DNA from 3 places in the Pseudomonas sp. CFBP 5748 genome. Region 2 is predicted to be linked to each of the others. Evidence: predicted binding sites of a transcription regulator. Region 2 holds the regulator's gene; each other region holds the start of a gene.
What was found. Region 2 encodes sigma-54, which starts transcription at its own class of promoters, with help from an activator protein. Its sites were predicted from a motif close to ANTGGCATNNANNTTGCTNT; they were not measured.
Positions count from the first base shown of each region.

Region 1: a site for sigma-54 is predicted at 4,486-4,505, ahead of ACWNZ1_RS02245 (CmpA/NrtA family ABC transporter substrate-binding protein). Genes of this name have one in related genera too.
Region 3: a site for sigma-54 is predicted at 4,041-4,060, ahead of flgB (flagellar basal body rod protein FlgB). Genes of this name have one in related genera too.

Region 1 is NZ_JBSPTN010000001.1:483,065-490,207, forward strand. Features, by position in the region: gene ACWNZ1_RS02230 (bifunctional protein-serine/threonine kinase/phosphatase) at 1-995, opposite strand, end outside; gene ACWNZ1_RS02235 (nitrate/nitrite transporter) at 1,005-2,216, opposite strand; gene ACWNZ1_RS02240 (ANTAR domain-containing response regulator) at 2,551-3,126, opposite strand; gene ACWNZ1_RS02245 (CmpA/NrtA family ABC transporter substrate-binding protein) at 3,141-4,352, opposite strand; gene ACWNZ1_RS02250 (quinone-dependent dihydroorotate dehydrogenase) at 4,640-5,659, shown strand; gene rmf (ribosome modulation factor) at 5,883-6,098, opposite strand; gene rlmKL (bifunctional 23S rRNA (guanine(2069)-N(7))-methyltransferase RlmK/23S rRNA (guanine(2445)-N(2))-methyltransferase RlmL) at 6,630-7,143, shown strand, end outside.
Region 2 is NZ_JBSPTN010000008.1:37,406-44,548, forward strand. Features, by position in the region: gene rapZ (RNase adapter RapZ) at 1-83, opposite strand, end outside; gene ptsN (PTS IIA-like nitrogen regulatory protein PtsN) at 86-550, opposite strand; gene hpf (ribosome hibernation-promoting factor, HPF/YfiA family) at 563-871, opposite strand; gene ACWNZ1_RS18995 (RNA polymerase factor sigma-54) at 948-2,441, opposite strand; gene lptB (LPS export ABC transporter ATP-binding protein) at 2,606-3,331, opposite strand; gene lptA (lipopolysaccharide transport periplasmic protein LptA) at 3,331-3,879, opposite strand; gene lptC (LPS export ABC transporter periplasmic protein LptC) at 3,866-4,435, opposite strand; gene ACWNZ1_RS19015 (KdsC family phosphatase) at 4,443-4,967, opposite strand; gene ACWNZ1_RS19020 (KpsF/GutQ family sugar-phosphate isomerase) at 4,968-5,942, opposite strand; gene ACWNZ1_RS19025 (ATP-binding cassette domain-containing protein) at 6,218-7,027, shown strand; gene mlaE (lipid asymmetry maintenance ABC transporter permease subunit MlaE) at 7,027-7,143, shown strand, end outside.
Region 3 is NZ_JBSPTN010000006.1:369,100-376,242, reverse strand. Features, by position in the region: gene ACWNZ1_RS16740 (type I secretion system permease/ATPase) at 1-865, opposite strand, end outside; gene flgE (flagellar hook protein FlgE) at 1,078-2,376, opposite strand; gene flgD (flagellar hook assembly protein FlgD) at 2,407-3,129, opposite strand; gene flgC (flagellar basal body rod protein FlgC) at 3,145-3,588, opposite strand; gene flgB (flagellar basal body rod protein FlgB) at 3,592-3,999, opposite strand; gene cheR (protein-glutamate O-methyltransferase CheR) at 4,263-5,090, opposite strand; gene ACWNZ1_RS16710 (chemotaxis protein CheV) at 5,144-6,070, opposite strand; gene flgA (flagellar basal body P-ring formation chaperone FlgA) at 6,149-6,913, shown strand; gene flgM (flagellar biosynthesis anti-sigma factor FlgM) at 7,087-7,143, shown strand, end outside.

The sequences.
Region 1 (7,143 bases), on a different contig from region 2:
AAATGCTGACGCTGGGGAACGCCATGGACCTCGGGAAACTGCCGCCCTGCGACCCGTTTGAGAAACCACTCTTCCGACAGCAATGCCTGTCCGGCCCGGGTGTCGTCCCGTAGCTGCCCGGGCAAGGTTTTCAGCAGCCATGGCTGGCCCTGCCCATCGTGTACCCGGTAGAGCAACGATTGCTGGCTCTGGCCGAGCAGACTTTCGATCTGCCAGCCCTCGAACACCTGACCCGGTTTCAGTGCCGGGGGAAGGGGCCATTGCTGCAATTGGATCAGCGCATCGCCGATGCTTGCCTCGCCCAGCGCATCGACACGTACCAGCAGAGCGCTGGCGTTGTCCTGGCTACCGGCCAGGTGCGCGGCGTTGACCAGTGTCTGCGCCGCGAGGTCCAGGTTCGGTTGGTCGCGAAGGATGCCGGCGATGGCCGTGTCCCCGAGGACCGCCCAGACGCCGTCGCTGAGCAGCACGAAGGTTTCGTCGGTGCGCAGTTCACCGTCGAGAAAGTCGAGGATCAGATGTTGATCCAGCCCCAGGGCACGTTTGAGCACATGTTGCATGCCCTGTTGCTCCCAGACGTGATCTTCGCTGACCCGCTGCAGATGATCGGCGTGCCAGCGGTAGACCCGGCAATCGCCGACATGCGCGAGGGTGAAGCGCCGGCCTCGCAGCACCAGGGCACTGACGGTGGTGAGCAGGGGTTGCCCGCCACCGTTGGCCTGCAGCCAGCGATTTTGTGCGAGTAACAGCCGGTCCAGCGCCTGGGCCACGCCCCAGGTTTGCGGCGTGGAGTAATAGTCCAGGGCCAGCGCCTGCAAGGTCGAACGGGCGGCCAGCCCGCCATCGGCGCATTGGCTCACGCCGTCAGCGATGGCGAACAGGTAACCCTTGCTGGCAGCCAGGGCCGGGGCCGGGGTGACCAGGCGCAGGGCGTCCTGGTTTTCTTCCCGCGGGCCAATGGCACTGGCTTCGGCGAAACTCAGTTGCAGGCTCATGGTTGCACGTTATACCCGAGCTGCAGTGACGGCGGCCGAACCCCAAGTGGTTCTCCAGCGACGTTTCACGCCGTACAGGCCGAACCAGGCCAGGACACCGAGGCTGGCGAACAACCACAGTGCCAGTTGATAGCTGCCGGTGCTCTGTTTGATCGCACCCATGCCCGCCGCCAGGGCGAAACCACCGATGCCACCGGCCATGCCGATCAGTCCGGTCATCACGCCGATTTCGCGACGGAAGCGTTGTGGCACCAGCTGGAATACCGCGCCGTTGCCCGCACCCAAACCGAGCATGGTGCAGACGAACAGGGCCAGGGCCGCGTAGGAACTCGGCAGGTTGAAGCCCACCGCCGCGATGCAGACCGCCGCAACGGTGTACATGCCGAGCAAGGTGCGGATGCCACCGAAACGATCCGCCAGGGCGCCACCCAACGGACGCATCAGGCTGCCACCGAAGACGCAGGCGGCGGTGTAGTAGCCGGCGGTGACCGGACTCAGGCCGTATTGGTCGTTGAAGTAGCCGGGCAGGGCGCTGGCCAGGCCGATGAAACCACCGAAGGTCACGCTGTAGAAGAACATGAACCACCAGCTGTCACGGTCGCCGAGGGCCTTGAGGTAGTCGGCCATGGATTTGGCTTTCGGCCGCTCGGGAGCGTTCTTGGCCAGCCAGGCAAAGAGCACCAGGGTCAGCACCAGCGGGATCAGCGCGAAGCCGAAGACGTTGCTCCAGCCGAATGCCACTGCCATCACCGGGGCGATCAACGCCGCCAGTACGGTGCCCGAGTTGCCAGCGCCGGCAATACCCATGGCCTTGCCCTGGTGCTGTGGCGGATACCACTGGGACGCCAGCGGCAAGGCCACGGCAAACGACGCACCGGCCACACCCAGGAACAGGCCCAGCAGCAGCGCCTGTTCATAGCTGTGGATGCCCAGTTTCCAGGCGCAGAACAGCGCGCCGATCACAATCACCTGGCCCACCATGCCGGCGGTTTTCGGTGAGATGCGATCAGCCAGCAGGCCCATGAACAAACGCAGTACCGCACCGGCCAGGATTGGCGTCGCCACCATCAGGCCGCGTTGCTGGGTGGTCAGGTGCAGGTCGGCAGAGATCTGCACCGCCAGTGGACCGAGCAGGTACCAGACCATGAAACTCAGGTCGAAGTAGAGGAAGGCCGCGAACAGTGTCGGGGTGTGGCCGGATTTCCAGAAGCTTGAATTCATCGCGCACCTCAGCTGTAAAAGTCTCGAGAAATGAGTCAGTGCTTTGAGCAGTGCGCCGTCTGTGGTCGCACCACCGGCCCCGAGGGGCCAAAACAAAAAAACGCCGCAACCCGGATCGCCAGAGAGGCAAGGAGGGTGTGCGACGTCTTTGTCGTAGGTGGGGCAACCGCCGTTGGTTACCTGTGGGATTACTTAAGCGAGATCTGTGCCAACAGCGGGGATTGGTGTGAGGGCTATTGCGAGCAGGCTCGCTCCCACAATGGATCCTCAGGGGTCACGAACCTGTGGGAGCGAGCCTGCTCGCGGTGGCGCCAGCCCAGTCGCTACAGGGCTTTCAGCCCAGCAACTCATTCATGGCAATGATCTGCTCCGCCACCTGGATCAGCTTCTGCTGGCGGCTCATGGCCTGGCGGCGCATCAGGGTGTAGGCCTGTTCTTCGTTGCATTCTTTCATCTTCATCAGCATGCCCTTGGCCAGTTCGATGCGCTTGCGTTCGGCCAGTTGCTGGTCCCGCGCCAGGAGCTGGGCGCGCAGGGCCTGGTCGCTTTCGAAGCGGGCCATGGCCACGTCGAGGATCGGTTGCAGGCGCGCGGCGTGGATGCCTTCGACGATGTAGGCGCTCACCCCCGACTTGATCGCCTGGCGCATCACATCCGGGTCGTGCTCGTCGGTAAACATGACGATCGGTCGTGGTTGGTCGCGGCTGACCAGCACCACTTGTTCCATCACATCGCGTCCGGGTGACTCGGTATCGATCAGGATCACGTCCGGACGCACCGTTTCGACGCGCGCCGGCAGGTCAATGGTCAAACCGGACTCGTCGATGACTTCGAATCCGGCTTCAATCAGGGCGGCTTTGAGGCGGCCGACTTTTTTCGCCGTGTCGTTGATCAGCAGGATACGCAGCATGGTCGAGGCTCCTGTCAGCGGCTGGCGAGAAGGGGAGCCGCATCGCTCAAGGCGTGCAGTTTGAAGCTACGGGCATACGTGGCCGGGTCCGAGCCGTCCCAGATGATGCCGTCGATCAACTGGCTGCTGCGCATGTCCTGGCGTGGGGCCGCGATGTCCAGCGCCGCGCAGGCTTCACGGTACAGCGTGAGTTGCTGGACTTGCCGGGCCACGGCCAGGTAGTCCGGGTCTTCACGCAGTAGGCCCCAGCGGCGGAACTGGGTCATGAACCACATACCGTCGGACAGGTACGGCAGGTTCACCTCGCCGTTGCCATGGAAGCGCATCGCGTGAGGATCCTGCCAGCTATTGCCCAAGCCGTCGGCATAGATGCCCAGCAGGCGCGGCTCGATGCAGTCCAACGGTGCGTCGAGGTATTCGGGCGCACTCAACAGTTGCGCGGTGCTGCGACGGTTTTCCGTGCTTTGTTCGATAAAGCGGCTGGCTTCAAGGATCGCCATCACCAGCGCCCTGGCGGTATTGGGGTACTGCTCGACGAACGCGCGGGTGCAGCCCAACACTTTTTCCGGATGATCGGGCCAGATGGTCTGGGTGGTCGCCAGGGTGAAGCCCAGGTTCTGCTTCACCGCGCTGGCGCACCAGGGTTCACCGACGCAGAAGCCGTCGATACGCCCGGCCTGCAGGTGCGCGATCATTTGCGGCGGCGGCACCACCACGCTGTCGACATCCGACAAGGGATGGATGCCCTGGGCGGCGAGCCAGTAATAAAGCCACATGGCATGGGTGCCGGTGGGGAAGGTCTGGGCGAAGGTCAGTTTCGGGCGAGTTTGGTGCACATGCTGCTCCAGTGCCTCAGGACTGGTCACGCCTTGGGCCTGGAGGCCATGGGACAGGTTGATGCTCTGGCCGTTCTGGTTCAGCCCCATCAGCACCGCCATGTCAGTCGGCGCGACGCCACCGATGCCCAGGTGCACCGCATAAATCAGGCCGTACAGGCTGTGGGCGGCATCGATTTCACCGCTGACCAGCTTGTCCCGCAGGTTGGCCCAGGACGTCTGGCGCTTGAGGTTCAGGGTCAGGCCGTAGGGTTGGGCGAAGCCCTGGGTGGCGGCCACCACCACCGGGGCACAGTCACTCAAGGCCATGAAGCCAAGATTGACCGCGCTCTTTTCCGGGGCATCGCTGCCGTTGACCCAGGCCAGGGGGTTGGCTGGAATTTCATTCATTGAGCATCACCTTCCACAAAAAAGGCGCCGTATCCGGACGGCTGCCAGAGCAGGGGCGGATGACGACGCCGTTGTCCCTTAAAACAGTGTGGCACGCATTCCGCCGTTGGCATGGGCACCGATGAACACAAATGGTGCAAGGCATATGCCAGCCCGGACCTCATCCGCTTTCCTTCAGATTTCAATACGGCGCCAAGCAGGGAGCAGGCAACTATCGGTTGCTCGCTCCCATCCCTTCACCCCGCTATAATCCGCGCCTCATTTCTCCGATCGAGTCAAACCCACCCATGTACACCCTGGCCCGTGAGCTGCTGTTCAAACTTTCCCCGGAAACCTCCCACGATCTGTCCCTGGACCTGATCGGCGCGGGCGGACGTTTGGGCCTCAACGGGTTGCTGTGCAAGGCTCCGGCGAAATTGCCGGTGACGGTCATGGGGCTGGAGTTCCCTAACCCGGTCGGGTTGGCGGCGGGGCTGGACAAGAATGGCGCGGCCATCGATGGGTTCGCCCAGCTGGGTTTCGGTTTCGTGGAAATCGGCACCGTCACCCCACGCCCGCAGCCAGGCAACCCCAAGCCACGGCTTTTCCGCCTGCCGGAGGCGGAGGCGATCATCAACCGCATGGGCTTCAACAACCTGGGCGTCGACCATTTGCTGGCCCGGGTGGCTGCGGCCAAGTACAAGGGCGTGCTGGGCATCAATATCGGCAAGAACTTCGACACCCCGGTGGAGCGCGCCGTCGACGACTACTTGATTTGCCTGGACAAGGTCTACGCCCATGCCAGCTATGTGACGGTCAACGTCAGTTCGCCGAACACTCCGGGCCTGCGCAGCCTGCAATTCGGTGATTCCCTCAAGCAACTGCTGGCCGACCTGGCCCGCCGACGTGCAGAGCTGGCGGTGATTCATGGTCGCCATGTGCCACTGGCCATCAAGATCGCTCCGGACATGACCGACGAAGAAACCGCTCAAGTCGCCCAGGCCCTGATCGAGACCGGCATGGACGCGGTGATTGCCACCAACACGACCTTGGGGCGTGAAGGCGTCGAGGGGCTGGAGCATGGCGATGAGGCGGGCGGCTTGTCGGGTGCTCCGGTGCTCGAGAAGAGCACCCACACCGTGAAGGTGTTGGCCGCCGAGTTGGCGGGGCGCTTGCCGATCATCGCGGCGGGTGGCATCACACAAGGCCGGCATGCCGCCGAGAAAATCACCGCTGGGGCGAGCCTGGTGCAGATTTATTCGGGCTTTATCTATAAAGGACCGGCGTTGATTCGTGAATCAGTGGATGCGATTGCGGCGCTGCGTTGATTGATCTTTTGAAGGCTACGCAGACCCACCGTGGCGAGGGAGCAAGCTCCCTCGCCACAATGGTGTTCACAGTAGAGTTAGTAACCCTGTTCAGAAAACCCAGGCATTAAAAAGGGCTCCTCGAAGGAGCCCCCTGGGCCGAAGCCCGCCGTCCGGATGGGACGCGCGTGGTTAAATCGATGTGAGTATCAAATTGTCGAGTTCTTGAGTGTTGAGCCCTGTGTCAGCCGACGGCGTGAAGTTCGTTGAGTCTATGGATACCCGCAGTGCCGGTCATACCGTCCCAGTTGTCGCCGCGTCCTTCTCGCCAGCCATTGATCCAGGCTTGACGTACTGACGGTAGAGTAAAGGGGCAAAGCTCACGGGATTTACCACCAACGCCATATTGGTAACCGCGTAAAAATGCTCTTTCCAACGGATCACGCTTAAGTCTTCTCATAGGGTGTTGCCCTCACTTGTTGACTGTTGCTTAGCGTCGACCTCTATCGAGGCCGGGGCAGAATCATTCTGCCGTTGGTGGCTCGTTGCCGGCGTGACGAGCCAAGGTGTTGGCGCCGTTGTGGCGTCAACCTGTGTTGAGTTCTAACCAAAGCGTCACATGGATGGAATGATCGTTTTGTCATAAGCACGTAACAATAAAGACGTTAGGGCGATAAGTAACTTGATGTTCGTTGACCGCTTTTGAGCTAGACCCCTGTATGATCGGCCTCGCGCCGAAGGGCGCGGTCTTTCCTCGAATGAGAATGTCCCCCCGTTGCACTCGGGTACTATTCGACGAAAGGGTCGAGTTTTCACAAATTGTTATACAGAATTTTTTATCTGCCCTCCCATCCAGGCTCTTCTAACCTGAACGGCGAGGGCGGGACGGCACACTTTCGTGCCACGTGGGTGCTCTTGAGAAAAGCACCTGATTGAACCCGGCCCGGCAATGCGTTGCCCGGTCCACTTAGCCAAAGGCGCTGGAAATCCCATGTCCGATCGTTTCGAACTCTTCCTCACTTGCCCCAAGGGCCTCGAAGGCCTGCTCATCGAGGAAGCCGTCGGGCTTGGCCTTGAAGAGGCGCGCGAGCACACTTCGGCCGTGCGCGGCATGGCCGACATGGAAACGGCTTATCGCCTGTGCCTCTGGTCGCGCCTGGCCAACCGCGTGTTGCTGGTGCTCAAGCGTTTCCCGATGAAGGACGCCGAAGACCTGTACCACGGCGTGCTGGACGTCGACTGGCAAGACCACATGCTCGCCGATGGCACCTTGGCGGTGGAGTTCAGCGGCCACGGCTCGGGCATCGACAACACCCACTTTGGCGCCCTGAAGGTCAAGGACGCCATCGTCGACAAACTGCGCACCCCGACGGGCGAGCGACCGTCCATCGACAAACTCAACCCGGACCTGCGCATTCACCTGCGCCTGGACCGCGGCGAAGCGATCCTCTCCCTGGACCTCTCCGGCCACAGCCTGCACCAGCGCGGCTATCGCCTGCAGCAAG
Region 2 (7,143 bases):
CAATAGTAGCCGCTGTCCTCAAGGACATTGAGCGCCGTGCTTTTACCGGAGCCGGAGCGGCCACTGACGATGATCATGCGCATGTTTAATGACCGTTCTGCTCGTCCAGGACAACCTGATACAAGGCTTCGTTGCTCGGTGCGCTGCGCAGTTTTTCGCGAACTTCCTTGCGGTCCAGCATGCTGGCGATCTGGCGCAGCAGCTCAAGATGCGCATCGGTCGCCGCTTCCGGGACCAGCAGTACAAACAGCAGGTCGACCGGGGCGCCGTCGATGGCGTCGAAATCTATGGGGGCTTCAAGGTGCAACAGGGCGCTGATGGGCGCACTACAACCCTTGAGGCGGCAGTGGGGAATGGCGATGCCGTTGCCAAAACCGGTAGAACCGAGTTTTTCACGGGCAACCAGGGCCTCGAAGACGTCCTGCATTTCCAGATCCGGCACTTCGCGGTGGATCAGGTTGGCGATTTGTTCGAGGGCTTTCTTTTTACTGCCACCCGGCGCGTTCACCAAGGAACGGCCGGGGGTCAGGATGGATTCTAGTCGGATCATGGATTGGGGGGGTTAACGACCGGTTGCGCCCTGGAGGAGGCTCTGGGTCTTTTCCTTATGCTTTTTAAGTTGGCGATCCAGCTTGTCGGTCAGCAGGTCAATTGCGGCATACATGTCTGAATGCTCCGCGTTGGCAACCACTTCTCCGCCGGGGATATGCAGCGTGGCTTCGATTTTCTGCAGCAGCTTTTCGACGTTCATCGTCACTTGCACGTTGGTGATCTTGTCGAAATGCCTCTCCAATCGTTCGAGTTTTTCGCCGATGTAGGTGCGCAGAGGTTCGGTCACTTCCAGTTGGTGTCCACTGATGTTGACTTGCATACAGCTTCTCCTTCGTTGCCAGTGCATAAAGCGGCAGGCAGAAATGCCTGCCACTGGAACGCTGTGGCGTGGCCCTTTACATCAACCGCTTGCGTTCGCTCGAAGGTGCGATCCCGAGGGATTCGCGGTATTTGGCGACGGTACGGCGGGCCACCTGAATGCCTTGTGCCTCCAGTAAACCAGCGATCTTGCTGTCACTCAACGGCTTTTTCTGATTTTCCGCAGCCACCAGTTTTTTGATGATCGCGCGGATGGCCGTGGATGAGCATTCGCCGCCTTCGGAGGTGCTGACGTGGCTGGAGAAAAAATATTTCAATTCATAGATACCCCGGGGGGTATGCATGAATTTCTGGGTGGTTACCCGGGAAATCGTCGACTCGTGCATGCCTACCGCCTCGGCGATGTCATGCAGGACCAACGGCTTCATCGCTTCGTCGCCGTACTCCAGGAAGCCGCGCTGGTGCTCGACGATCTGGGTGGCGACTTTCATCAGGGTTTCGTTGCGGCTTTGCAGGCTCTTGATGAACCAGCGCGCTTCCTGCAACTGGTTGCGCATGAAGGTGTTGTCGGCGCTGGTGTCGGCGCGCCTGACGAAGCCGGCGTATTGGGCATTGACCCGCAGCTTGGGCACCGATTCCTGGTTGAGCTCCACCAGCCAGCGATCGTTGTGCTTGCGCACGATCACGTCCGGGACTACGTATTCGGGTTCGGTGGACTCAATTTGCGAGCCCGGGCGCGGGTTGAGGCTCTGGACCAGTTCGATGACCTGGCGCAGTTCATCTTCCTTGAGCTTCATGCGGCGCATCAGCTGGCTGTAGTCGCGACCGCCCAACAGGTCGATGTAGTCGGTGACCAGTCGCTTGGCTTCGGTCAGCCAAGGCGTCTTGGCGGGCAGTTGGCGCAGCTGCAGCAGCAGGCATTCACCCAGGTTGCGGGCACCGATACCGGCCGGTTCGAATTGCTGGATGCGGTGCAGGACGGCTTCGATTTCGTCCAGCTCGATATCCAGTTCGGGGTCGAAGGCTTCGAGGATTTCTTCGAGGGTCTCGTCCAGGTAGCCCTGGTTGTTGATGCAGTCGATCAGGGTCACGGCGATCAGGCGATCGGTGTCGGACATCGGCGCAAGGTTCAGCTGCCACAGCAGGTGGCTTTGCAGGCTCTCGCCGGCAGAGGTACGGGTGGTGAAGTCCCACTCGTCGTCGTCACTGCTTGGCAGGTTGCTGGCGCTGGTCTGGTAGACGTCTTCCCAGGCTGTGTCCACGGGCAGGTCGTTGGGGATGCGTTCGTTCCATTCGCCATCCTCGAGGTTATCCACCGTCGGGGCGGCTTCCTGGTAGGACGGTTCCGGGATTTCGGTGTTGGTTTTCTGTTCGGCGTTGTCGGCCAGCGGGTCGGCGTTATCGAAGTCGTCGCCTTCTTCCTGGCGCTCGAGCATCGGATTGGACTCCAAGGCCTCCTGGATTTCCTGTTGCAGGTCCAGGGTCGACAATTGGAGCAGGCGGATGGCCTGTTGCAGCTGCGGTGTCATCGTCAGCTGCTGGCCCATTCTCAAGACTAGCGATGGTTTCATGGCAGGGGCTTAACACCTTATTCGCCGGCGCACATGCGCCATCCACTACAAGGGCGCCGAAGCGCCAAACTTAAGCAAATTATATGCCTGAAACTGGAGTGTTTGCCTAGGGCGTCGCCGTAATAAAATTAAACGACGCCCAGGCGCTTCGCCAGACTCTTTGCTTACAGGCGGAACTCATGGCCCAGATACACTTCCTTGACCAGGTCGTTGGCCAGGATGGCTGCGGAGTCGCCTTCGGCGATCAACTGGCCGTCATTGACGATGTAGGCGGTTTCGCAGATATCCAGCGTTTCACGCACGTTGTGGTCGGTGATCAGCACGCCGATCCCCTTGGCCTTGAGGTGGTGGATGATCTGCTTGATGTCGCCCACCGAAATCGGGTCCACGCCGGCGAACGGTTCGTCGAGCAGGATGAATTTCGGCGAGGTGGCCAGGGCGCGGGCGATTTCCACGCGGCGCCGTTCGCCACCGGACAGGCTCATGCCCAGGTTGTCGCGAATGTGGCTGATGTGGAACTCCTGTAAAAGGCTTTCCAGCTCCTGGCGACGGCCGGCCTTGTCGAGTTCCTTGCGGGTCTCGAGGATGGCCATGATGTTGTCGGCTACCGACAGCTTGCGGAAGATCGATGCTTCCTGTGGCAGATAGCCGATGCCAGCCTTTGCCCGACCGTGCATGGGCTGGTGGCTGACGTCCAGGTCGTCGATCAGCACACGGCCCTGGTCGGCCTGGACCAGGCCGACGATCATGTAGAAGCAGGTGGTCTTGCCCGCGCCGTTAGGGCCGAGCAGGCCGACGATCTGGCCGCTGTCGATGGACAGGCTGACATCACGCACGACTTGGCGGCTCTTGTAGCTCTTGGCCAGGTGCTGAGCTTTCAGAGTTGCCATTACTGGGCCTTCTGCTCGTCGGTTTTCTTTTTCGGCTGGATCACCATGTCGATGCGAGGGCGGGACTCAGTGACTTTACTGCCCGTGGCACGACCGGCGCTGGCCAGCTTTTTGTTGGTGTCGTAGACGATTTTCTCGCCTTGGGTCACGTTGTTGTCCTTGTCGACGACCTTGGCGCGGTCGATCAGCACGACACGGTCCTGGGATGCGTGATACTGGATGGTCACCCCGTAACCTTGCACAGGCTTGGTGTCGCCCGCGGTCTGGAGTTGTTCGAAGTAGGCCAGGTTGCCCACCGAGGTCACCACGTCGATATCGCCGGACGGGGTGCGGGTGATGGTCACGGTGTTGCCAGTGACCTTCATCGAGCCCTGGGTGATGATCACGTCACCCTTATAGGTGGCGACACCATTCTTGTCGTCCAGTTGCGCGTCGTCGGCCTGGATGCGGATAGGTTGATCGCGATCGTTGGGAAGGGCCCAGGCGCTCGCGCTTCCCAGTGCTGCGCCCAGACTGAGCAAAATAGGGAGGGTTTTAGCGAGCTTCATACTGTCCTCTTACGTTCGATAGCAGGTGTATCCTGCTTTCCTTCAAATACGCTTTCATTCCCGTGCCGGTCGATACACCCCCGGCGCCGTCGATTCTAACGGGTTGCTCGGTCTGCGCATATTCTTGCTGTGGGAACACGGTCATACGACTGCTGGTAATGATGGTCGTACGATTTTTTTCATCGGTTCGGGCTACGCGTACCGAGTCGATCAGCTCCACTTCGGTGCCCCCGGAGTTGACTTCGGCGCGCAGGCTCTGCACATGCCACGGAAACTCGGTGCCGCGGAACATGTTCAGGTCCGGTTTGGTCACCAGCGTAATATCGGTGGCCTTTACGTGGTCGACCTTGTCGGACGTCATCTCATACTGCACTTTGCCATCGGGCAGGTATTGCAGGGTATGCGTGTTGGTTGCGTACCAGTCGATATTCTCTTCAACCGTGGCCGCCGGTTGGTCGAGAAAGCGTTCCGGGCTGATGTTCCAGTAACCCACCGCCGCGAAAATCGCCGCGATGCTGGCGAACACCACGATGGTGCGAATCTTTTTGCTCAGCATAAATGGCTCACAGGTACGCGGCGTTGGCCGCTTCAAGGTGGCCCTGGGCGCGCAGGATCAGTTCGCAGAATTCACGGGCCGCGCCTTCGCCGCCGCGTGCCGTGGTAATGCCGTGGGCGTGCTCGCGTACGAAAGCCGCGGCGTTGGCGACCGCCATGCCCAGGCCTACCCGGCGAATCACTGGCAGGTCTGGCAAGTCGTCACCGAGGTAGGCGACCTGTTCATAGCTTAGGTTGAGTTGGCCCAAAAGTTCGTCCAGTACCACCAGTTTGTCTTCGCGACCCTGATAAAGGTGTGGAATACCGAGGTTCTTCGCGCGCCGCTCGACCACCGGGGTCTTGCGGCCGCTGATGATAGCGGTCTGTACGCCGGCGGCCATCAGCATCTTGATGCCCTGGCCGTCGAGGGTATTGAAGGTCTTGAACTCGCTGCCGTCTTCGAGGAAGTACAGGCGACCGTCGGTCAGAACGCCGTCCACATCGAACACCGCCAGCTTGATGGCTTTGCCCCGTTGCAACAGGTCTGTGTTCATTTACATGACTCCCGCACGCAGCAAGTCGTGCATATTCAGGGCGCCCACCGGGCGGTCTTCATCGTCGACCACCACCAGGGCGCTGATCTTGTGGTCTTCCATGATTTTCAAGGCCTCGGCGGCGAGCATCTCGGCACGGGCTGTCTTGCCGTGGGCCGTCATGACTTGCTCGATGGTCGCGCTATGGATGTCGATGGTGCGGTCCAGGGTGCGACGCAGGTCGCCGTCGGTAAAGATCCCGGCAAGCGTGCCGTCGGCTTCGAGTACTACCGTCATGCCCAGTCCCTTGCGGGTCATCTCTAGGAGTGCGTCCTTGAGCAGCGTGCCACGCAGTACCTGCGGCAACTCCTGGCCTGAGTGCATCACGTTTTCGACTTTCAGCAGCAGGCGGCGGCCCAGGGCTCCACCGGGATGGGAGAAGGCAAAGTCCTCAGCGGTGAACCCCCGGGCTTCCAGCAGGGCGACGGCCAGGGCATCGCCCATGACCAGGGCTGCGGTAGTGGAGGAGGTTGGCGCCAGGTTCAACGGGCAGGCTTCGTGCTCGACATGGACGTTGAGGTTTACTTCAGCGGCCTTGGCCAGCGGCGAATCCGGGTTGCCGGTAACACTGATCAACTGGATGCCCAGGCGTTTGATCAGGGGCAACAAGGTGATGATCTCGTTGGTGGAGCCGGAGTTGGACAGGGCCAGGATGACGTCATCCCGGGTGATCATGCCCATGTCGCCGTGGCTGGCTTCGGCCGGATGGACGAAAAATGCCGTGGTGCCGGTGCTGGCCAGGGTGGCGGCGATCTTGTTGCCGATGTGCCCGGACTTGCCCATGCCGACCACGACCACGCGGCCCTTGCTGGCCAGAATCATCTCGCAGGCGCGTACGAAATCAGCGTCAATATGGGGCAGCAAGCCTTGTACGGCTTCGAGCTCGAGGCGGATGGTACGTTGTGCCGATTGAATCAGGTCGCTGGATTGGCTCATGTCAGAAATCGTATAGCCCGATGAAAAGGCGGCGATTATAGCGGTAATGAACAATTCCCTCACGTTAGTTCGTCATGCTTTGTTCGAACGGTGCTCAAGGTTCGACTCAGCATGTGACCTTTTAGCTTAATCCAGGCTTAACGGGCGGGGCTTGGGCCTTGGGCGCTTCGCTGTTGCAGTGATATAGTTCGCCGCCGGTTCGCATGCCCGGCGGTCCCGGCGTTTGTCGGCTGGCCAGGGCATTCGAATGTGAGGCTGCATCGCAAGGAGTTTAGATGAGTGCCGACAACGCCTACGCGGTCGAGCTGAAGGGACTGTCCTTCAAGCGAGGGACGCGCAGCATTTTCAATGACATCGATATTCGCATTCCGCGCGGCAAGGTGACCGGCATCATGGGGCCTTCCGGGTGTGGCAAGACCACGCTGTTGCGTCTGATGGGCGCACAGCTGCGTCCCAGTGCCGGCGAAGTCTGGGTCAATGGCCAGAATCTTCCCGAATTGTCGCGCAGCGACCTGTTCGATGCGCGCAAGCACATGGGTGTGCTGTTCCAGAGCGGCGCGCTGTTTACCGATCTCGACGTGTTCGAGAACGTGGCGTTCCCGCTGCGGGTCCATACCGACCTGCCGCAAGAGATGATCCGCGACATCGTCCTGCTCAAATTGCAGGCGGTCGGGCTGCGTGGCGCCCTCGATTTGATGCCGGACGAGCTGTCCGGCGGCATGAAGCGCCGGGTCGCGCTGGCGCGGGCGATTGCCCTCGATCCGAAAATCCTCATGTACGACGAACCCTTCGTCGGGCAGGACCCGATCGCCATGGGCGTGCTTGTGCGCCTGATCCGCCTGCTCAACGATGCGCTGGGCATCACCAGCATCGTGGTGTCCCACGACCTGGCTGAAACCTCGAGTATCGCGGACTACATCTATGTAGTCGGTGATGGCCAGGTGCTGGGGCAGGGCACGCCCCAGGAGTTGAAGGACTCGGACAACCCGCGCATTCGCCAATTCATGAAAGGTGATCCGGACGGCCCGGTGGCGTTCCATTTTCCGGCCACGGATTACCGTACCGATCTGCTGGGGAAGCGCTGATGCGCAAGAAGTCATTGTTAGAAAGAATTCGCCTGTTCGGCCGTTCCGGCATCGACGTGGTGGCGGTGCTGGGGCGTTCCTCGCTGTTTTTGATGCACGCCTTGCTGGGGCGCAAC
Region 3 (7,143 bases), on a different contig from region 2:
CCAGAGTCCGCGCCACAATAATCGAGGCCGCGATCATCGTGCCACCGCTCAAGTCGCCTTGGATCACCAGCCATGCGCCCAGGGCCAGGGCGGCCGACTGAACGACCTGGCGCAAGGTCTTGGAAATGCCACCGTAAAAGCCGCCAATGTCGATCGAGCGGCGCTGCAGGGTGATGAAGGTGCTGTGATTTATCTGCCAGATATTCGACGTGTTGGCCAACATGCCCATGGCCATCAGCGCTTCGGCGTTCTGGTGAGCTTGCTGACCCAGGTGATTGCGCTTGTTCAACGCATCGGCCGAAGCCTGCATCAGTTTGCGGGTTTGCCGGTCAGTGATCAGGGTCAGACCAATGAGGATAATCATCAGGCCGGCGGCCAAAAGGCCGAACAACGGATGAATATAAAAGCAAACCGCAAGGTAAACCGGCATCCAGGGCAAATCGAAAAAAGCCACCAGGCCCGGTCCGCCAATAAAACCGCGAATCTGATCCAGCTCCTGGGCCGGCTTCAACGCATCGCCGGTAATGGGCGTTTTCAGCGACGCACTGGCGATGACATTGAAGACCTTGGCGGACAACGCCAGATCCAGCGAGGAGGCAATTCGAACCATGACCCGGGAGCGAATGACATCCAGCAGGCCTGAAAGCGCATAAACCCCCAGCGCCAGCAGCCCCAGGGCGATCAGGGTCGGGACGCTCTGGCTGGGAATGACCCGGTCGTAGACTTCCAGCATGAACACCGGGCCAACTAGCGCCAGAATATTGATCACACCGGAAAACAGCGCAGCGCCCAGCAGCCCCCGACGCAGTACCGATTTCAATGAAGGTGCAACGACAGGCGCACTGATAGCGTTCTGGGGTTTCAACTGGTATCCGTCCCTTGGTTTTCGTGACATCCCTGTCGTCAGTCAATACAGACTCGATGACAGTCGTATGGAAACTTGACGCTCGGTGAGCGTTTGGGACTGAAGTGCAAGTTCCGCACCAGCCAGCCGACAAACGGTCGTTATTCCGTGAAGAATTTCGCGCATAAAAAAACCGATGCCTCGGGACATCGGTTTTTTAAAACAGCCAGCTATCAAGTCATCTGAATGATGGTCTGCATGATGGTGCTCTGGGTGGAGATGGTCTTGGCGTTCGCCTGGTAGTTGCTTTGCGCCTTGATCAGCTCGACCAGTTCGTTGGTCAGGTTGACGTTGGACTCTTCCAGGGAGTTGGAGACGATCGAACCCAGGGTGCCGGTTTGCGGGGCATCATAGCCCGGAATGCCCGACGCAAAGGTCTCCTTCCAGCTGGTGCCGCCCACAGGCTGCAGGCCTTGTTCGTTGGTGAAGCTGGCGAGCGCCAGCTGGCCAATCGGCTTGGTCTGGTTGTTGCTGAAGTTGGCCAGCAATACACCGCTGCCGTCGATGGTCAGGTTGGTGATCTGGCCAGTGGCGTAACCGTTCTGGGTCGGAATCGAGCGCGCGGTGTCGGCGTTGTACTGGGTGGTGTTGCCCATGGAGATCGTGATGGTTGGCGCACTGGCGGCACCGTTGGCGGTCCACACGCCGTTGGTTACGGTGCCTGGCACCCAGCCGGTCAGTACCAAATCGCTGTTGATAGTCGCTGGCGGGGTGCTGACCTGGACCAGCTTACCGCTCGAATCAAAGGTCATGGTCGAAGGAACCGGTGCGGTCACACCCGTCGTAGTCGGCAAACTGCCGTTCAGGTTACGACCATCGATCAAGGTATAGACATTCCAGGTGTTGCCGGCAGTCTTGACCATGTATTGGTCCATGGAATGCTGGTTACCCTGGGTGTCGTACACCGGGGTGGTGAACTGCTTGGTGAAAGTGGCCGTATCGGTAGGATTGAACGCCGCCGTGATCGGCAACGCCGTCGAGTTCAGGTTGATCGTCGACGAAACCACGCTGGTGGCAGTCGGCGGCAGGTTGGAGGTGTCGATGCGCAGGTCGGTCAAAATACCGTTGAGGATATTGCCATTGGCATCCACACCATAGCCCTGCAGGCGCGAGGTGCCATCGGTGTTGGTGATGAAGCCATCCTTGTCGGTCTTGAACGTACCGGCACGGGTGTAGCTCAGGGAACCGTCGTTACTCAGGACAAAGAAGCCGGAACCCTGGATCCCCATGTCCAGCACGTTGCCGGTGTTGTTGACGTCACCCTGGCCGAACTGCTGGGAAACGTTGGCCAGGCGCACGCCGTTGCCGACGGTCTTGCTGCCCGAGCCGAGTCTGGTGGCCGAGTAGACGTCTTCGAATTCCGCACGGGACGATTTGAAACCGGTGGTCGCCACGTTGGCGATGTTGTTACCGGTCACGTCCAGATGTTTGCTGGCAGCATAGAGACCGCTAAGGCCGATGTTGAAAGACATGTTCCACTCCTTTTGCCGGGTTAGTCGGCTCTACATACCAATAGTTTGTACTTTGGACAGGGCAATGCTGCCCAGCCCGGCCAGGTTGAGCATCAGCTCACCGCCCGTCTGGCTGATCGTCACGCTGCTGACCGTTGCCGGCAGGTTGGTGATCAGCGACGTAGCCTTGCCGTCGATGGTGGTCGAGGCCGTAAAGGTGTAAGTGCCCGACTCGACCGTGGTGCCCGAGTCGTTCTTGCCGTCCCAGATGAAAGCGGCATTGCCGGCATTCTGGCTGCCCATGTCGATGGTGCGGACGGTCTTGCCATCCTTGTCCACGACCTTGAGCTCGAGGGAGGACACCGAAGTCGGCACCACCACCGTGCCGTTAAGGCTTTTGGAGGTATCGACCACGGCCTTGTTGCCTGGAGCAATGACCGAGCGCCCGACCAGTGACGAAGCCTGCAAAGCCTGAGACGAGCTGTAGTTGCTGGCGAGACCGCTCACGGTGTCGTTAAGGGTGGTGATGCCTTCCAGGCTGCTGAACTGCGCCAACTGAGCAACGAACTCGCCGTTATCCTGCGGTTCCAGCGGGTTCTGGTTTTTCAGCTGGGTGACCAGCAATTGCAGGAACGCATCCTTGCCCAGCTCCTTTTTGCCAGTTGTCGCACCTGTCAGCGAGGACAGGCCATCGGTAGTGGCGTTGGTCTTGACCGAGGAGTTGGCCAGAATTTCGTTAAGGCTCAAACCACTGGTGGTGTTGGTAACGCTCATGTGACTCGCCCCTTATCACTGACCGAGGGTCAGGACCTTCTGCATCATGGTTTTGGCGGTGTTCATCATTTCGGCGTTGGTCTGGAATGAACGACTGGCAGAAATCATGTCAGCCATTTCTTCGACGACGTTGACGTTCGGGTAGTAGACGTAACCCTTGGCGTCAGCGGCCGGATGGTTCGGCTCGTAACGTGCGTCGAGGTTGCTCTGGTCTTCGACCACGCCAAGCACCTGTACGCCCTGCCCGGCCGCGTCCTGCTCCTGGAACAGCGAGTCGCTGCCGCCGGACTGGCCGCCCTGGAACATGGTGGCGAATACCGGGTGACGGGCGCGGTAGGTCTGGTCGATGCTCGACGAAACGGTCTCGGCGTTGGCGATGTTACTGGCGACGGTGTTCAGGCGAGTGGTCTGGGCACTCATGGCACTGCCGGCGATGTTGAATACGCTCGCAATCGACATGGCTTACTCTCCGCGCAGGGCCGATACCAGCCCTTTGAATTTGCTGTTGAGCAGGGTGAAGCTGGCCTGGAAGTTCACGGAGTTTTCCGTGTAGTTGGACTGTTCCAGTTGAGCGTCCACGGTGTTCTGGTCGATCGAAGGCTGCATCGGTGTCCGATACATCAGCGACTCATCGCCATTGCCCAAGCCTTCGGCTTCGATATGACGACTGTTGGTCATATTCAAAGCGAAATGGCCGTTCTTGGCTTTCTCGTTCTGCTCGGCGAGCACTTTAGAAAAGTCCAGATCCCGAGCCTTGTAGTTCGGGGTATCGGCGTTGGCGATGTTGTTGGCCAGGACTTCGGCACGTTGGGCGCGGAAGCCCAGGGCCTTTTCGTGGATACCGAGCGCTTTATCGAAGCTGATGCTCATGTCGGAAACCTATGGGTGACCAGAATTTACGTACGATGAACTTAGCAAGCGTCGTGCCACTTTGAAAAAGCCCATAAACCGGGGCTTTGCGAGGATCGGCAACGCGGCAATGCCAGAAAAGCGGCAATCGGCTTCCGCTGGCTGCCGCTTTTCTGCCGCTTCTCAAGGGCAATGACATTCCAACTGTAGGAGCGGGAGAAAGTAGGCGGGCATAAAAAAACGGGAGCCCCTGAGGACTACCGTTTTTTGACATCCCCAACGAATCACTTCGCCTGGTAAATGATCCCCGGACTGCACTGGACCATCTGGTAATGATCGGGCAAACCGTTCAACGCCTCAGAGGCGCCGAGGAACAGGTAGCCGCCAGGCTTGAGGGTGCTGTGGATCCGCAACAGGATGTCTTTCTTCACTTCGGCGGAAAAGTAGATCAGCACGTTGCGGCAGAACACGATGTCGAACTTGCCCAGGCTGGCATAACTGTCCAGCAGGTTGAACGAGCGGAACTCCACCCGGCTCTTGATCGGTGCCTTGACCACCCATTTACCCGGCCCTTTCGGGTCGAAGTAGCGTTGCAGACGATCAGGCGACAAGCCGCGGCCAATGGCCAGGCTGTCGTACTCACCGGTCTTGCAGTTATTGAGCATGGTCCCGGACAGGTCCGTGGCAACGATCTGCACGCCGCCTTTCAACTGGCCGATGTTGGTCCGCTCGAATTCATCGATGGACATCGACAGCGAATAGGGTTCCTGCCCCGACGAGCAGGCCGCCGACCAGATCCGCAGGCGTTGGCCCGGGCTGGCCTTGATGGCCGCCGGCAACACTCTGTTCTTCAACACCTCGAACGGATAGGTGTCGCGAAACCACAGGGTTTCGTTGGTGGTCATGGCGTCCACCACCATCTCGCGCAAACCACTGCGCGGCTGGGTCTGGATACGCTGCACCAGTTCGCCCAACGATTTAAGGCCCTGTTGCTCCATCAACTTGTTGAGACGGCTCGACACCAGGTATTGCTTGTTCTCACCAAGCAAAATGCCACAGGCTTTTTCCAGGAAGACCCGGAACTGTTCGAAATCCAAATTACCCGTAGACAAGATACCGCCTCTTTCATTGTGTTGGCTTGCCGGGCGCACAACGCGCCCGACCTTTATTCTGCTGCTTTGATCCGGTCGACGACTCGGGAGGCCAGGTCATCGGGCCGGAACTTGGCCAGGAAGTCATCGGCACCGACCTTCTTGACCATCGCCTGGTTGAAAACCCCCGACAACGAAGTATGCAAAATGATATGCAGCTTTTGCATACGCGGGTCGTTGCGAATTTCCGACGTCAGGGTGTACCCGTCCATTTCCGGCATTTCGATGTCGGAGATCATCATCAGGAACTCTTCTTCGGGCTTCTTGCCCTCATCGACCAGTTGGCGCAGGTAATCCAGCGCCTGCCGCCCGTCATTCAACGCTACCACTTCAACGCCGATCGTTTGTAGACAACGGGTGACCTGCTTACGTGCTACCGAAGAATCATCGACAGTCAGTACCCGCAGCGATATCGCCTTGTGCTGGGTTTCGGCATCCACCACACCCAAGGAGATCGTCTCGGTGGTCGGCGCCACCTCGGCGAGGATCTTCTCCACGTCGATGATTTCCACCAACTGGTTATCGACCCGGGTCACCGCCGTCAGGTAGTGATCGCGGCCCGTGCCCTTGGGTGGTGGATGAATCTCTTCCCAGTTCATGTTGACGATGCGCTCCACCGAGCGAACCAGGAAACCCTGGGTCTTGGTGTTGTACTCGGTGATGATCACGAACGGATTGCTCTGATCCAGCAGCCGACCGGAACCGGTCGCCATGGCCAGATCGAGAATCGGGATGGTCGCTCCCCGGATATTCGCCACACCGCACACGACGGGACTGGACTTGGGCATCAGGGTCAGCTTAGGACATTGCAGCACCTCGCGGACCTTGAATACGTTGATTCCATACAATTGCTGGCCGTCGAGACGGAACAGCAACAGCTCCAGGCGATTCTGACCGACCAGCTGTGTACGCTGGTTTACCGAGTCCATTACTCCCGCCATGCCCTGACTCCTACCTAACGCTAATGTGTCCGACGCGCATTCATCACTAAACGGCACGGGGCTTGCTATTCAACCGGCATGAACGCACAAACGACATTTTCTCGACGCCTGATCACTCACTGCCGCCATTGGCTCGGTGCACTGTTGGCTGTCTGCCTGTTCACTTCGGGCGGCCCTGCCCTCGCTGCTGTTCCGGTTACCTTGCCTGATCTACTTATCGGCGTCACTCAGGGCTTTCTTGAATTCACCGTAGAAGACTACCTGGCTACCAGTCAAACCGAAGGCCGCTACGAAATCGAAGTCAACCAACTCGACCCACGGTTGCGCATGCCGATGTGCGACAAGGAATTGACTGCTTCGCTGGAGAGCCCGGCCCGGCCCATGGGCCGCGTCACCGTGAAAGTGCGTTGTGACAGCGCTGCCCCCTGGACGGTGTTCGTGCCCGCTCAAGTGCGCCTGTTCCGCGAAATTGTCACCACCACCCGTCCGCTCAAGCGAGCCGGGATTGTCGAGCCTCAGGACGTGATGTTGCGCGAACGGGATATCAGCCAGATCACCCAGGGTTTCCTGACCTCCGTCGACCAGGCGATCGGCCAGAAACTTGTCCGACCAATGGTCGCCGACCAGGTCGTTACCCTGGTGCACCTGGAGCAGGCCGAAGTGATCCGCAAAGGCGACCAGGTAGTCATCACCGCCCGCAGCGGAACCTTGGCCGTGCGGATGCCGGGCGAAGCCCTGTCCAACGGCGGTATGCGTGAACAGATCCGGGTAAAGAACCTCAACTCCCAACGGGTAATCAAGGCGCAGGTGATGGCCCCGGGCCAGGTGGAAGTGGCTATGTAGCGATAAGGTAGAGACGGGTAGAAAGCTGGCGCTTGATCCCGGTGTTCCCTAGACTGTGCCTTACGCAAAGGCAAGCGCAGACGTGCGCACGTTCATTGAATAAATGAGCCTAAAGTTTTTTTGGGGATGGCCGAAAACATGGCAAGCGTCCAAATACCCAGAGGTTTTTTACCATGGTCATCGATTTCAATCGTTTAAACAGCTCTTCACCGTTGACAGGCACTACGCGT